2 regions of the Microbacterium sp. Leaf203 genome follow, and region 2 is predicted to be linked to the other one. Evidence: predicted binding sites of a transcription regulator. Region 2 holds the regulator's gene; the other holds the start of a gene.

Region 1 (7,517 bases), 780 kb from region 2:
GGGGCTGACAAGACGACTCGCGGCGCCCGGGCCGAAGCCCGAGCGCCGCGATGGTCCGACGACGACTAACGCAACACGATGAACGCGCTGCTGGCGCGCGAGGCCTCCACCGTCGCGCTGCCGCCGTAGACGGCCTTGACCAGCTTCACGCCGCGCGTCTGCGGGTCGAGGGTGATGGTGGCCCTCCCGTCCTGCAGGGTGGCGACGTACTCCTTGCCCGCCACCGTGACGGTCACGTCGCCCTGGGGCGCGGGTCCGCTCAGCGGCCGCACCTTGACGGTGAGCGTGTACGCGTCACCGGTGCGACCGACCCACGGGTCGACGCTCACCGTCGTGAACGAGCCCACGACGACCGGCACGCCGGCGCTGTCGGCGGTGCCCGTCAGACCGTTGGCGGGTGCCGTCGCCGTCACGCGCACGCTGAGCACCCGGCCCAGGTCGGCGCGCTGCACGCGATACGTCGCCGAGGTGGCGCCGTTCACGGGCTCTCCGTCCCGCAGCCACTGGTACGCGGTGGTCACATCGGCCGGGTTCCACGTGCCGGGAGTCGCGGTCAGGGTGCGACCGAGCTTGGCCGTGCCCGACACCGTCGGAGCCTCGACCACGGCCGGAGCGGCCTCGCCCGAGTCGACGGTCAGCACCGTCTGCACGTCCGAGTCGCCGTACCGCACGACACCGAGGTAGCGCGTCTGAGGCGCGAGCCCCTGCCACGACAGGTCGTACGAGACGGCGGCGCCCTGCTGCACGGGGATCGGGTTCGGCGTTGCCGTCAGCTGTCCCTCGCCGCCGGGGGTGACGTTCGCGTAGGTCATGTCCCACGTGAACGGTCCGGTCGAGGAGTAGAGGTTCGCCTCGATCAGGTACGTGCCGGCGGTGGGGTTCGTCAGTGTCACCCGCTCGTCGGCCGAGGCCGTCGCGGAGGTGAACCGCTCGTAGTACCGCAGGTCGTCGGGGCTGACCACGCGCGACACGAACAGGTCGAGGTCGCTGCCGGTGTCGTCCGACGAGTCCAGGTCGAAGCGCGAGAGGGTCGTACCCTCGGGCACCTGGACGGTCCACCGCACGTATCCGTCGGCGTCGCCCGAGTCCTGGTTACCGCTGTGACCGGCGACCGGGTTGTCCGGATCGGCCAGCAGCGTCTGGGCCACGAGACCCGACACGCTCAGCGGCAGCTCGCCGCCCACGCCCGGAAGGATCTCGACCGCCGTGGATCCCGACAGGCCGGTGCCCGAGACCTCGGCCGGAGCCTCGGCGGTGGCCGGACGGATCGCGATCGGCGAGCGCACCTGCGTACCGTCGCCGGTCCAGGTGAGGAACCCGCTCGTCCACTGCTCCGCAGCCGCGTCCGTCCGCGAGAAGGTCACGGTGAACGTCTTCTGCTCGCCCGCCGCGGCGAACTCGAGCGTGGCCGGCTCGACCGTGGCATCCACTCCGGGGACGTCGATGGATGCCGAGAACGTCCCGGCCCTCGTCGAGGTGACCGTGCGCGTGATGGTCTGCGGCTTCGCGAGCGAGCCGATCGAGATCGACGCGAGGTTCAGGTCGCTGCCGTCGATCGGGGCGACGCCGAAGTCCTCGAGGCCCTTGCCCTGGAGGAACGCCGCCCAGTCCGCCGGACCGTTCAGGTACAACAGACCCGGATCGAAGTACTTCGTCGGATCGACGTGGCCCGCGCCCTGCGCGAACGGGTCCTGAGCCGGAGCGCCCTCGACGTCGACGGTGTCGTACGCGGTGGTCATCATCGCGGACTTCACCTCGGCCGGAGCCGCCAGCGGGCGCTCGCCCAGGTAGAGGGCCCCGAGGCCCGCCACGTGCGGCGACGACATCGACGTGCCCGAGAGGAACTCGAACGTCGGGGTGGCGCCGGGCGCGTTGGCCGCCGCCGCGAGGATCGCGACACCCGGAGCCGACACGTCGGGCTTCAGGATGTCGCTGCCGTCGGCGAGCATCGGTCCGCGGCTCGAGAAGCCCGCGACCTGGGGCGTCGGTGTCGTCTCGCCCGTGACGTTCTCGCCGACGAGGGTCGCGGTGGCGTCCGCCGTCCCGCGCACGTAGGCGAGCAGAGCGTCGCGGTAGCGCGCGTCGATGTGCACGGTGGGCACCGAGTGGAAGTCGTTGTCGACCGAGGCCGGCGTGACGTTGACGAGGATCATGCCCACGCCACCGGCATCCTTCACCGCCTGCGACTTCTCGATGCGCGCGTTCTGACCGCGATCGCACACGACGATCTTTCCGGCAGCCTTCGCGGGATCGAGCGATCCGATCAGGCACAGCGCCGCGTTCGCGGGATCGGCTCCGGATGCCGCGATGTCGCCGGCGTAGACGACGGGTGCCGTCACATCCTGACCTTCGCGCACCGACACCGATGCTCCCGCGGCCTGGAACCCGTCGGGCAGCTTCACGGTTCCCTCGTATGTCGGGATCGTGGATGCCGCGACGGTGGTGTACCACGGCGAGGCGTGGTCGGCGGTCGAAGCGCCGGGCCCGGAGTTGCCGGCCGAGACCGAGACGAAGACGCCGGCCGCGGCGGCGTTGAAGAACGCCTGGTCCTCGAGGGAAAGCGTGGTGGTGGCCGCGCCTCCGCCGATCGAATAGTTGATGACGTCGACGCCGTCGGACACCGCGGCGTTGATCGCGCCGAGCAGGTCGCTCAGAGCGCAGACGTCGTCGGTGGTGACGAGCGGGTCGGGACCCGCCCAGCACGCCTTGTACGCGGCGACCTTGGCCGCCGGGGCGACACCCGAGATCGCATCGAAGTCGATGCCCTCGACGCTCGCGTCGACTCCGTTGTTGCCCGCCGCGGTGCTGGCGGTGTGGGAGCCGTGCGCGTCGCCGTCGCGGGGCGAGCGGTAGTCCGCCTCGAAGGTGAAGCCCGTGGCGGCGGCACCCTGGTCGAAGTACCGGGCGCCGACGAGCTTGGTCGAGTAGTCCGAGAGCGACCACCCGTTGCCCTCGGCCACGCGCGGGGAGCGGAAGTCGGTGCCGTCGCCCTTGCGGAAGACGACGTCGTTGCCGTCGAGGTACGGCTCTGAACCGGCGGTGGTGCCCAGCGGCTCGCCCGCGAAGGCGGGGTTCTCGGGCGCGATGCCGGTGTCGACGACACCGACGACGACGCCCTCGCCGGCCGAACCGATGCCGCCGATCTTCTGCCAGACACCGTTGTCGCCCTCGAGGCCGAGGAACTCGGTCGAGGGGACGGCGACCGGGTGGCGGATCTCGTCGGGGACGACCTTCTGCACGCCCTTGGTCGCGGCGAGCTTGGCGGCCTGGTTCGGGTCCATGCTCGCGCTGAAGCCGTTGACGGCGATCGTGTAGGTGGCATCGGGGCGGACGCCCGCCTCGTCGGCGACGTTCTGCTGACGCTCCTCGAGGAAGGCGGAGTACTTCCGCGCCTGCGGGGAGTCGGCATCGAGCCGCGCCTCGTCGGACTTCGTGGCGTCGAGGCCCGGCTCGCCGCCCTCGTACGTGGCGACGGGGGCCTCGTCGAGGACCACGATGTACCGGCCCGTCGCGGATTCGATGGGTGTGGGAGGCGTCACCTCCTCGCCCACGTCGGCAGCCTGAACGGCTGTGGCTCCGGCAACGGTGAACAGTCCGGCCAGGGAAATGGCCGCGACCGAACGCAGGGTTCGACCCATCGTGCGCTCCAAACGGGGGGATGAATTGAGCGATCTGCGCGGCATCGGTGGCGCGCGTTGCACAAACATAACTCAGAGAGGTTTCATCACCAACGTTCAGTTTGGACGGGGTCCGAAAACGGCGACCCTCGCTTCGCCCCCCCTGTCGTCGCGCCGGGGTCCCGGCATCCGGTCCCCCTAGACTCGACGAAACCCGAGGAGGAGCCATGCCCCGGCGCCGTCGCACCGTCGCGCAGCACGCCCGCTTGCCTTCGCCGAACCCGTTCGGCCAGCTCGCGAAGCTCCTCGCCGTCGCCGCGGTGGTCGGCGCCGTCGCGGTGATCGGAGTCGTGTCGTACACGGCGTACGACCTCACCGCCGACTTCGTCGAAGAAGCCGTGGTCGTCGAGAATCAGCCGGCCGTCCCGCCCGACCTCGGGGCGCTCTCGGGCGGCGTGAACATGATGCTCGTCGGCATCGACGAGTGCGAAGAAGAGCTCATCGCCCTCCTGGGTGACCGCTGCGAGGGTGCGGACGCGGGCGGACGCCTGAACGACGTGAACATCCTCGTGCACATCTCGGAGGAACCCCGGAAGGTCACGGTCGTCTCGTTCCCGCGCGACCTCATCTTCGACGCCCCCGCGTGCGACACCGCCGACGGGGGCCGCTTCGGCGGCGGCACCCTGCAGATCAACGAGCTCTACACGTACGGCGGACTCTCGTGCGTGATCACCGCCATCGCCGATATGAGCGGCCAGCAGATCCAATTCGGCGCGATGGTCACCTTCGGCGGCGTCATCGAGATCACCAACGCGATCGGCGGCGTCGAGATCTGCCTCGCGAGCGACATGCGCGATGCGAACACGGGCATCGACTGGCAAGCGGGACCGCGGACCATCCAGGGCCTCGAGGCGCTGCAGTTCCTGCGCACCCGATACGGAGTGGGCGGCAGCGACCTGGCCCGCGTGAGCAACCAGCAGCAGTACATGTCCCGCCTCGCGCGCAAGCTCGTCAGCGAAGAGGTGCTGTCGAACCCCTCGACGGTGCTGCGCTTGGCCTCGACCGGCCTTCGGAACGTCACGCCGACGCAGAGCCTCACGAACCCCCTGACCCTCGTCCAGGTCGCCTCCGCGGTGAAGGACGTGCCCTTCGAAGACATCGTCTTCGTGCAGTACCCGACCGTCGAGGCCCGCTCGGATGCCAACCGCGTGGCGCCCAACTACGCCGCGGCCGAGGTGCTCTGGGACGCATTGCGCGAGAACCGGTCGATCGAGGTGACCGGAGGAGTGGCGGTCAACGACGGCACGGTGATCGCCGAGCCGGCCCCCGGAGAACAGCCGGCGCCGACGGAGGGCCCCGCGCCGGAGCCCGGCGAGGTCGATCCGAACACGGGAGCAGTCGCCCTCCCGCCCGCCATCACCGGATCGAGCGCCGCGCAGCAGACCTGCAGCGGCGGCGTCGTGAACTGAGTCAGTAGGTCGGCGCCGCAGGCAGCCCGAAGAACTCCTCGAGGGTCGTGAAACCGCCCTCGTGGTAGGCCCGGGCGAGCTCGGGACCGATGTAGCGCAGGTGCCACGCTTCGGGCTCGTACCCGCTGACGCTCTCGCGCCCTTCGGCGTACCGCGTGATGAAGCCGAACTCCCATGCGTGATCGCGCACCCACGCGCCCTGCGGAGACGCCGCCACGTCGTCGAGCGTCTTGCACGAACCGTTGCAGGGGACGATGTCGACGGCCATCCCCGACTGGTGCTCGCTGAAGCCGGGCCGCGCGCTCTCGCGATCGGCCTCGGCGACGCCCCCGACCGCCACGCGCCCGGCGTAGGTCGACTTCTGCGTCGTGTACGAGCGGTAGGCGCTGAGGTAGCCGATCTCACCGACGCCGGCGGCGGATGCGGCCTTCACGAGCGAGGTGAGCGCGCGCGCGGCGGGGGCGCGCAGAGCGGAATCCTCGAGGGCGCGGACGTCTGCGGGCATGACCAGGTCGCCGGGCTGGTAGTCGACCGGGTCGTACGGACGCTGCTTGTTGACCACGAGCCACTCGCGGTTCGGGTCGGAGAGCGAGACGCAGGGAGCGATCCCGGATGCCACCGCTGCGCGGAACGCCTGCCCGCCCCCCGCCGCGTCGATGACTGCGGCGTCGTCTCCCGCGGCCAGCGCGGAGGTGAAGGCGGGGTCGTCGCACGGGGTCGCCGTGGCGGCGACGGCCGCGAGCTGCGGCACGGGGATTCCGTCGTCGGCGACCGCCGGGGGGCCGGCGATCTGCGCGACGGCGTCGGTGGACCCGTCGGGCCCGCCTCCCGAGGCGGCGGCCCCGATCGCCACCACGCAACCGGCGACCACGACGGCGGCCGCGGCGACCACCGCCAGGCGGCGGCGCAGGAGGACGGGGGCGAGTCGACGGATGCCGCGGGGCTCGGACTCCCCCGCCTCGGGGGCGTCGTCGTCTCGCCGCAGAGCCCGACGGGTCGGAGGCGCTGCGGCGGAGTCGTCGCCACCGGGAACGACGGGAAGGGTGAGGGCCGCGGTCGCGAGTCGCTCGGCCTCCGCGCGCGCGGCGCGGCGGGGCGAGGTCTCGGGGTCGTGGCTGGTCACGCTTCCATTCTCGCGGGTGCATCCTGAACGGTCGACCCGGGTGGAGGCGGGGTCGCGGGTGCTCGACCCTCTCCGCGAACGACTCGGGCGCCGTGTTGCCGATTCGTCGAACATGTGTTCGACTGTTCGCATGAGATGGCAGGGACAGCAGCTGGGGGTGGAGGACACCGCGGCACTCCCGGGCATGGAGCGCATGGACGGCCTCGTGCGGTCGGTGACCACGCCGGAATTCGCCGGCATGACATTCCACGAGGTGCTGTGCAAGAGCGCGTTGAACCGCGTGCCCGGCGTCTCGGCCATGCCGTTCGACTGGACGGTGAATCCCTACCGGGGGTGCAGCCATGCGTGCTCGTACTGCCTCTCCCCGGACACCCTCATCCTGAAAGCGGACGGCCGCCAGGTCCCGCTGTCGGAGATCCGCGTCGGAGACGAGATCATCGGCACCGAGCAGGGAGCGCGATATCGCCACTATGTCCGAACGACCGTTCGCGCGAAGTGGACCACTCGCAAACGGCTCCATCGCGTCACCCTCGCTGATGGAACCGAGATCGAGGGCAGCGCAGACCACCGGTTCCTGACGGAACGCGGGTGGAAGCATGTCACCGACTCGCCCCTCGCGGGCGAACAGCGCCCTCACCTCACGGTGTCGAACCGTCTGCAAGGTTTCGGAACGGGCGCCCGCCCCTACGCACAGGCGATGGGTCCCGACTGGCGCCAGGGGTATCTGACGGGCATGGTGCGCGGTGACGCGATGATCCTTCACAAGACCTACGACGACGGAAACCGAGTCCGCGCGATTCACCGGTTCCGACTCGCCCTCGCCGATCGCGAAGCGCTCGACCTCTCGAAGGAGCTTCTCGAGCAGATCGGCATCGTCACGATGGTCCGGCCCTTCCCCGTGCCCGCGCATCGCCGACCCATGACGGCTCTGCACACGGCCAAGATGCGGGATGTTGCGCGCATCGAGGACTACACCGCGATACCGAGCACACGAAGTCGGGATTGGATGGCGGGCTTCCTCGGGGGCATCTTCGACGCGGAGGGCTCGAGTTCGCGCGGGATCGTGCGAATCAGCAATGCGAATGAGGAGCTCCTCTCGCTGACGGAAGAGGCTCTCGCCGCGTTCCACTTCGATGCTGTTCGCGAACCCGCCCGCCCGAACGGCGTGTCCTACATCCGTCTTCGCGGGGGGCTAGCCTCGCGGCAGCGCTTCTTCGATATCGCCCGGCCGTCCATCACCCGCAAGGTCGACGTCTCAGGGACAGCGGTGAAGACCAGCTCGGACCTGAGGGTCGTCAAAGTCGAAGA
Region 2 (7,517 bases):
CCCGCGCTCACCGTGTTCCAGCCCATGTGCGGCAGGACCGGCGCCTCGAGTTCGGCGACGGTTCCGGGCCACTCCCCCAGACCCGTGGTGTCGGTGCCGCGCTCGATGCCGCGCTCGAACATGACCTGCATGCCCACGCAGATGCCGAGCACCGGCCGGCCGCCCGCCAGACGACGGTCGATGATCTCGCCGCCACGGCTGTCGTTCAGGGCCCCCATGACCGCGCCGAACGCCCCGACACCGGGGACCAGCAGCCCGTCGGCGTCGAGAAGCAGACCGCGGTCGGAGGTGAGGCGCGCATCGGCGCCGGCTTCGACGAGCGCCTTGACGGCTGAGTGGACGTTGCCCGAGCCGTAGTCGAAGACCGCGACGACGGGTTTGCGCGTCACAGCGCGCCCTTGGTGCTCGGAATCCCGTCGACGAGCGGGTCGAGGGCCTTCGCCTGTCGGAACGCGCGGGCGAGCGCCTTGTACTCGGCCTCTGCGATGTGGTGGGGGTCGCGTCCGCCCAGGACGCGCACGTGAACCGTGAGGCCGGCGTGGATTGAGATCGCCTCGAACGAGTGACGCACGAGCGAACCGGTGAAGTGACCGCCGATCAGGTGGTGCTCGAAGCCCGCGGGCTCGCCGGTGTGCACGAGGTAGGGACGACCGCTGATGTCGACCACGGCCTGCGCGAGGGCCTCGTCGAGCGGCACGAGCGCGTCTCCGTAACGGGCGATGCCGGACTTGTCGCCGAGCGCCTGACGAATGGCCTGCCCGAGCACGATTGAGGTGTCCTCGACCGTGTGGTGGGCGTCGATGTGCGTGTCGCCTGTGGAGCGGGCCCGCAGGTCGGTCAGCGAGTGCTTCGCGAACGCGGTGAGCATGTGGTCGAAGAACGGCACGCTCGTCGAGATGTCGCTGACGCCACGGCCGTCGAGGTCGAGCTCGAGCTCGACGCGGGACTCGCTCGTCTCCCGCGTGATCGATGCGGTGCGGGGCGAGGCGGGGCCGGTCATGATCGCGATCCTACCGAGGCCAGCGCGTCGAGGAACGCGGTGGTCTCGTCGGCCGTGCCCGCGGTCACCCGCAGGTGGTGGGCGATGCCAACGTCGCGGATGAGGACGCCGCGGTCGTAGAGCGCCTTCCATGTCGCCGCCGGGTCTTCGACGCCCCCGAACAACACGAAGTTGGTCCACGACTCGTGCGCCGTGTACCCCAGCGCCGACACCGTCGCCGAGATCCGGTCGCGCTGAGCGACGATCTCGTCGACCATCGACAGCATTGTCTCGGCGTGGCTCAGCGCGGCGGTGGCGGCCGCCTGGGTGAGAGCGCTCAGGTGGTAGGGCAGGCGCACCAGACGCAGGGCGTCGACCAGCGCGGGATCGGCCGCGAGATAGCCGACGCGGGCACCGGCGAAGGCGAAGGCCTTGCTCATCGTGCGCGAGACGACCAGACGAGGGCGGTCGGGCAGCAGCGAGACGGCCGAGGGCTCGTCGCGCGGAGCGAACTCCTCGTAAGCCTCGTCGACGATCACGATCCCGTCCGTGGCGTCGTAGACCGCTTCGACGACATCGAGGCGCAGCGGAGTGCCGGTGGGGTTGTTCGGGGCGCAGAGGAACACGATGTCGGGTCGCTGTTCGCGCACCTGCGCGGCCGCCGACTCGGGAGACAGCGAGAAGTCGTGCTCTCTCTCACCCGCGATCCAGCGGGCCCCCGTGGCCCGCGTGAGGATCGGGTACATCGAATACGTGGGCGCGAAGCCCATCGCCGTCCGGCCGGGACCGCCGAACGCCTGCAGGATGTGCTGAAGGACCTCGTTCGAGCCGTTCGCCGCCCAGATCTGGTCGGGGTTGAGGCCGTGGCCGAGGTAGCCGGCGAAGGCCTCGCGCAGACCGGTGAACTCCCGGTCCGGGTAGCGGTTGACGTCGCGGAGCGCCCGGGCGACGGCATCCAGAATGTCGTCTGCAACCTCGGGCGGAACGGGATGCGTGTTCTCGTTCACGTTGAGCGCCACGGGCAGTGCTGCCTGGGGAGCTCCGTACGGGGTCATGCCCCGCAGATCGTCGCGAAGAGGAAGGTCGTCGAGGCGTACGGTCACCTCACCCATCGTAGGCGTCGAGAACGGTCGAGGCGCGCGAGCGGGGGGTCTGCGCTCAGGCCGCGGGAGCGTACTCGGCGGGGATCGCGATGCGCTGTCCCGCCGAGACGGAGCCGCCGGGCAGGGCGTTGAGACGCGCGATCTCGGCGACGACATCACGCGGGTCGGCGGACGGCGCGACGTCTTCGGCGATGGACCAGAGGGTTTCGCCGCTCATGACGGTGATCTCGGTGAACGAGCCGGCGGGAGCGCCCGCGTCGCCGGAGGCGAGTGCGGATCCGCCGCCGACGATCGCCACGGCGAGCACGGCGACGATGGGGAGGGAGACGAGGAACGCCACGACGCGACGACCGCGCGCGGTGATGCGCAGGCGGGTGGACGGGGCGGTGAGGGCGATGCTGCTCATAATGTGCTCCTTGGTGGGGAGAGATTCGCACCCCGCCCTCGGCCGGGAGGACGGTGGTGCGAATCTGTATTCCGAATCTATCTTCGAACCTGTTCGAATGTCAACACCTCGTGTATCGGAGACGAATCGAACGCGACACGCGCGAGGCTCCGTGTCATTCGGGTCGTCGACCGGATACGGTTTCGACACGGAGACCTCATCACCAACCTCCGACATTCGAATTTCCGCCGTGATTTCCGCGGCGCGAGGGGAGCACAGATGACCGACGCGACGACCGCCGCCGGGCGCGAGCGGCCGCAGACCCGGCGGCGGAAGAACCTCAGCGACAAGCAGCTGGCGATCCTCGAAGTGATCCAGCGTTCGATCGCGCGGCACGGCTACCCGCCGAGCATGCGCGAGATCGGCGACGCGGTCGGGCTCAAGTCGCTCTCGAGCGTCACGCATCAGCTGAACCAGCTGGAGCTCAGCGGCTACCTGCGTCGCGACCCGGGAAAGACGCGTGCGATGGAGGTCCTCATCGACCTGCCCGGCGCCGCCGCCGAGAATCCCGCCGACGCCGCCCCCGCCCTGGGCGACGCCGCCCTGGTGCCACTGGTGGGTCGCATCGCCGCCGGAGTGCCGATCACCGCCGATCAGCAGGTGGAGGAGATCTTCCCCCTCCCCCGTCAGCTCGTGGGCAAGGGCGACCTGTTCATGCTCAAAGTGTCGGGCGAGTCGATGATCGACGCGGCCATCTGCGACGGCGACTGGGTCGTCATCCGTTCTCAGGCGACCGCCGAGAACGGCGAGATCGTCGCCGCGATGCTCGACGGCGAGGCGACGGTGAAGACGTTCCGACGCCGTGACGGTCACACCTGGCTGCTCCCCCGCAACAGCGCGTTCGAGCCGATTCTCGGCGACGAGGCCGTCGTCCTCGGTCGCGTCGTCGCGGTGCTGCGCACCGTCTGACGCGCACGGCTCGAGGCCGGATGTCCACCGAGGGGTGGCATCCGGCTTCTTCCGTTCCGTCGCGAAAGCCGCGACGACCGCGCACCCGGGCGGATGTCGGAGGCCCTGCCTAGGGTGGAGTCATGGCTGACACCCTCCCCTACGGTTCCTGGCCCTCCCCGATCACGCCCGAGTCCGTCGCGCAGTCATCGCCGCGCGTCGACGGGGCCCGACTCGTGGGCGACGAGATCTGGTGGGGCGAATCCGTCCCGCACGAGGCGGGTCGCGTCGCGGTGAAGCGTCGCCGCACGGACGGCTCGGTCGAGACGGTGCTCCCGGCCCCCGCCAACGCCCGATCCGCCGTGCACGAGTACGGCGGAGGCGCCTGGACGGCGTCCGACGACGGCGAGCTGTACTACGTCGAGAAGAGCGACCAGCGCGTGTACGCGCTCCGCCCGGGCGAGACCGCGCGCCCCCTCACTCCCGCCGACGACGCCGTCCGTCACGGCGGCCTGAGGTGGGAGCACGGCGTCCTCCTCGCCATCCGCGAGACCCACGGCTCCTCCCGCGTCCCCGACCGCGCGATCGTGCGCATCCCCCTCGAGGGGCCGGTCGAGGTGCTCGCCGAGGGAAGCGACTTCCTGGCGCAGCCCGCCCTCTCCTCCGACGGCCGCCGCCTGGCGTGGGTCGCGTGGAACCACCCCGACATGCCCTGGGACGCCACGAGCCTCCGCGTGGCCGACCTCGAGACGGGCTCCGTTCGCGACATCGCCGGCGGAGAGCGCCGTGCGCCCCTGCAACCCGTCTGGATCGCCGACGACGAGCTGCTCTACGCCGACGACCCCGACGGTCGCTGGAACCTCTTCCGCCGGCCTCTCGACGGAGACGCCCAACCCCTCGCCCCCGCCGACGCCGACACCGGCGGAGGTCTCTGGGTCCTCGGCACGCGGTGGTTCGGGGCCGCCGCCGACGGTCGCGTCATCGCGGTCCGCACGAACGGCTCCGACGAGGTCGTCGAGATCGCCCCGAGCGGCGTGCGCCCGGTCGACGTCCCTGTCGTCGCGGGAGCCGCGATCGACGACGTCCGCGGCACACGCGCCCTCGTCTCGGGTTCCGATGCGGGCGGACGCGCGGGCCTGTGGCTCGTCGACCTCGAATCCGGCGCGGTCGAGCTCGTCACGGGCGGCGCCGGCTCGTGGGGAGACGAATGGATGCCGGCAGCCCGCGCCCTGTCCACCGACGGCCCGCACGGGCCGGTGCACGCCTTCGCGTACGCCCCCACCAGCCCCGACGTCACCCCGGTTGCGGGCGAGCGCCCGCCCTACGTGGTCCTCGTGCACGGCGGACCGACCTCGCACGTGGGTCCCGCCCCCTCCGCGAAGACCGCCTTCTTCACCAGTCGAGGCATCGGCGTGCTCGACGTCAACTACGGCGGGTCCACGGGATACGGCCGCGCCTACCGCGATCGGCTGAAGGGGCAGTGGGGTGTCGTCGACGTCGACGACGTCGCGGCCGCGGCATCCGCCCTGGCGGAGGCGGGCCTGGCCGATCCCGAGCGCCTCGCCATCGCGGGGGGCTCGGCGGGCGGCTGGACCGTCCTGGCCGCGGTGACGCGTACCGACGTGTTCTCGGCGGGCATCTCGCGCTACGGCGTCGGAGACGCCCGCGCCCTCGCCGAGGACACCCATGACTTCGAGGCCCGCTACCTCGACGGACTCATCGGACCACTCCCCGAGGCCGAGCCGGTCTACATCGAGCGCTCGCCCCTGGGCCGCCCCGATCTCTTCCGCGTGCCCCTGCTCATCCTCCAGGGCGCCGAGGACCGCGTGGTCCCGCCGTCGCAGGCTGAGGCCATCCGCGACGCCCTGGCCGCGCACGGCGTGCCCCACGCCTACGTGCTCTACGAGGGCGAAGGCCACGGGTTTCGACGGTCCGAGACGGTGATCGACTCCCTCCAACGCGAACTCGGCTTCCTCGGCGCGGTCTTCGGATTCGACACCCCCGGCATCCCTCCGCTCGCGCTCGAGGGCGAGAAGGGCTGACCGCCGAACCTCGTGAGGGCCCCACCGACCGGCAGGTCGACGGGGCCCTCACGAGGGTTTCAGGCTCCGAACGGTGCGAGCTCGGCCGCGAGACGAGCGCCCACGTGCGCGTGCAGGAACGTCCCGCTCTCGCGGTGCTCCTGCGCGACGATGAGCCCGCTCTCGTGCACGGCCGACACGAGGTCGCCGCGGTCGTACGGGACGACGGCCTGCACCTCGACGGCCGGCAGGGGCAGTGCGTCCTCGATCGCTGCACGCAGCTCGTCGATGCCCTCGCCCGTACGGGACGACACGAACTTCGCATTGGGGGCGAGACCCCGCAGGACGAGGCGGTCGTCTTCGCCGACGAGGTCGGCCTTGTTGAAGACGACGATCTCCTGACCGAAGTTCGCATCGACGTCGCCCATCACGTCGCGCACCGTCATGAGCTGCGCGGCCGGATCGGGGTGCGAGGCGTCGACGACGTGCAGGATGACGTCGGCGTCGCCGACCTCCTCGAGCGTCGACCGGAACGCCTCGACCAGCTGGTGCGGAAGGTTCCGCACGAAGCCGACGGTGTCGGTCAGCGTGTAGACGCGGCCGTCACTGGTCTCGGAGCGGCGGACCGTGGCATCCAGGGTCGCGAAGAGCGCGTTCTCGACGAGCACCCCGGCGCTGGTTAGGCGGTTCAACAGGCTCGACTTGCCGGCGTTCGTGTACCCGGCGATGGCCACCGACGGGATCGTGTGACGTTTGCGCTCGGCCCGCTTCGCCTCACGGGCGGGGGCGAAGTCGCGCAGCTGCTTGCGCAACAGCGCCATCTTGGTGCGGATGCGACGACGGTCGAGCTCGATCTTCGTCTCACCGGGACCGCGCGAGCCCATACCGGCACCGCCGGCACCGACCTGGCCACCGGCCTGACGCGACATCGAGTCACCCCACCCGCGCAGACGCGGGAGGAGGTATTCGAGCTGCGCGAGTTCGACCTGCGCCTTGCCCTCGCGGCTCTTGGCGTGCTGGCTGAAGATGTCGAGGATCACCGTGGTTCGGTCGATCACCTTGACCTTGACGACGTCCTCCAGCGCACGGCGCTGGCTGGGAGCGAGTTCGGTGTCGGCGATCACCGTGTCGGCGCCGACCGCGGCGACGATGTCGCGCAGCTCGGCGGCCTTGCCGCGACCGACGTAGGTCGCGGGGTCGGGGTGCGGGCGCCGCTGCAGCACGCCGTCGAGCACGACGGCACCGGCCGTCTCGGCAAGGGCCGACAGCTCGCGCAGCGAGTTCTCGGCATCCGCCTGCTCCCCCTGCGGGTGCACGCCGACGAGGACGACGTTCTCGAGGCGCAACTGTCGGTACTCGACCTCGGTGACGTCCTCGAGCTCGGTGGACAGGCCCGCGACGCGGCGCAGCGCCGCGCGTTCTTCGCGGTCCCACTGATCGCCGTCGGCGTCGCCGCCGTACGCGGTCGTGGCGTCCTGCAGAGCCTGTGCCGCACCGAAGACCCGGACCCCGCGGTGCGCTTCGGCGCGCGAGAGCACGCGGTCCACCGGATCCACCGGAGACGCGTCCGTGCTCGGGGGTGTGGTCTGTTCGGTCATGTGTTCCTTTCGTCGCGGCAGTTTCCGCGTGTTCTGGCACTTTATCCGGCCCAGCACCCAGGGGGCCGGTCCGATATCCTGACGTGATGGGGAGCGAGCACTACTTCAGCGCGTCGCCGTCGAGTCCCGAGCAGCTCCGCCACCTTCGCGTGACGCTGGCCGGTCGCGAGCTCGAGGTGGTCACGGCCGGCGGCGTCTTCAGTCCCGACCACGTGGATGCCGGCACCTCGGTGCTGCTCGCGAACACCCCGCCCCCTCCCGCCGGTGGGAACTTCCTCGACCTGGGGTGCGGGTGGGGTCCGATCTCGCTGTCGCTGGCGCTCGCGTCACCGCACGCGACCGTGTGGGCGGTCGACGTCAACGAGCGTGCTCTCGATCTCGTGAGGCGGAACGCGGAGTCCCTCGGCCTCACCAACATCAACGCCGTGCGTCCGGAGGATGTTCCCGAGGACGTCACCTTCCGCACCATCCGCTCGAACCCGC

What was found. Region 2 encodes LexA, which represses DNA repair genes until DNA is damaged. Its sites were predicted from a motif close to TCGAACANNTGTTCGA; they were not measured.
Region 1: ASE56_RS05125 (intein-containing Rv2578c family radical SAM protein) is a predicted target of LexA. The motif match lies at 6,316-6,331, and genes of this name have one in related genera.

Annotation. Positions count from the first base shown of each region.
Region 1 is NZ_LMKF01000022.1:844,784-852,300, reverse strand. Features, by position in the region: gene ASE56_RS05145 (pirin family protein) at 1-8, shown strand, start outside; gene ASE56_RS05140 (S8 family serine peptidase) at 66-3,638, opposite strand; gene ASE56_RS05135 (LCP family protein) at 3,845-5,086, shown strand; gene ASE56_RS05130 (M15 family metallopeptidase) at 5,088-6,209, opposite strand; gene ASE56_RS05125 (intein-containing Rv2578c family radical SAM protein) at 6,340-7,517, shown strand, end outside.
Region 2 is NZ_LMKF01000022.1:1,629,046-1,636,562, reverse strand. Features, by position in the region: gene hisH (imidazole glycerol phosphate synthase subunit HisH) at 1-389, opposite strand, end outside; gene hisB (imidazoleglycerol-phosphate dehydratase HisB) at 386-1,000, opposite strand; gene ASE56_RS08835 (histidinol-phosphate transaminase) at 997-2,091, opposite strand; gene ASE56_RS08830 (LysM peptidoglycan-binding domain-containing protein) at 2,138-2,488, opposite strand; gene lexA (transcriptional repressor LexA) at 2,747-3,436, shown strand; gene ASE56_RS08820 (prolyl oligopeptidase family serine peptidase) at 3,559-5,457, shown strand; gene hflX (GTPase HflX) at 5,517-7,034, opposite strand; gene ASE56_RS08810 (class I SAM-dependent methyltransferase) at 7,121-7,517, shown strand, end outside.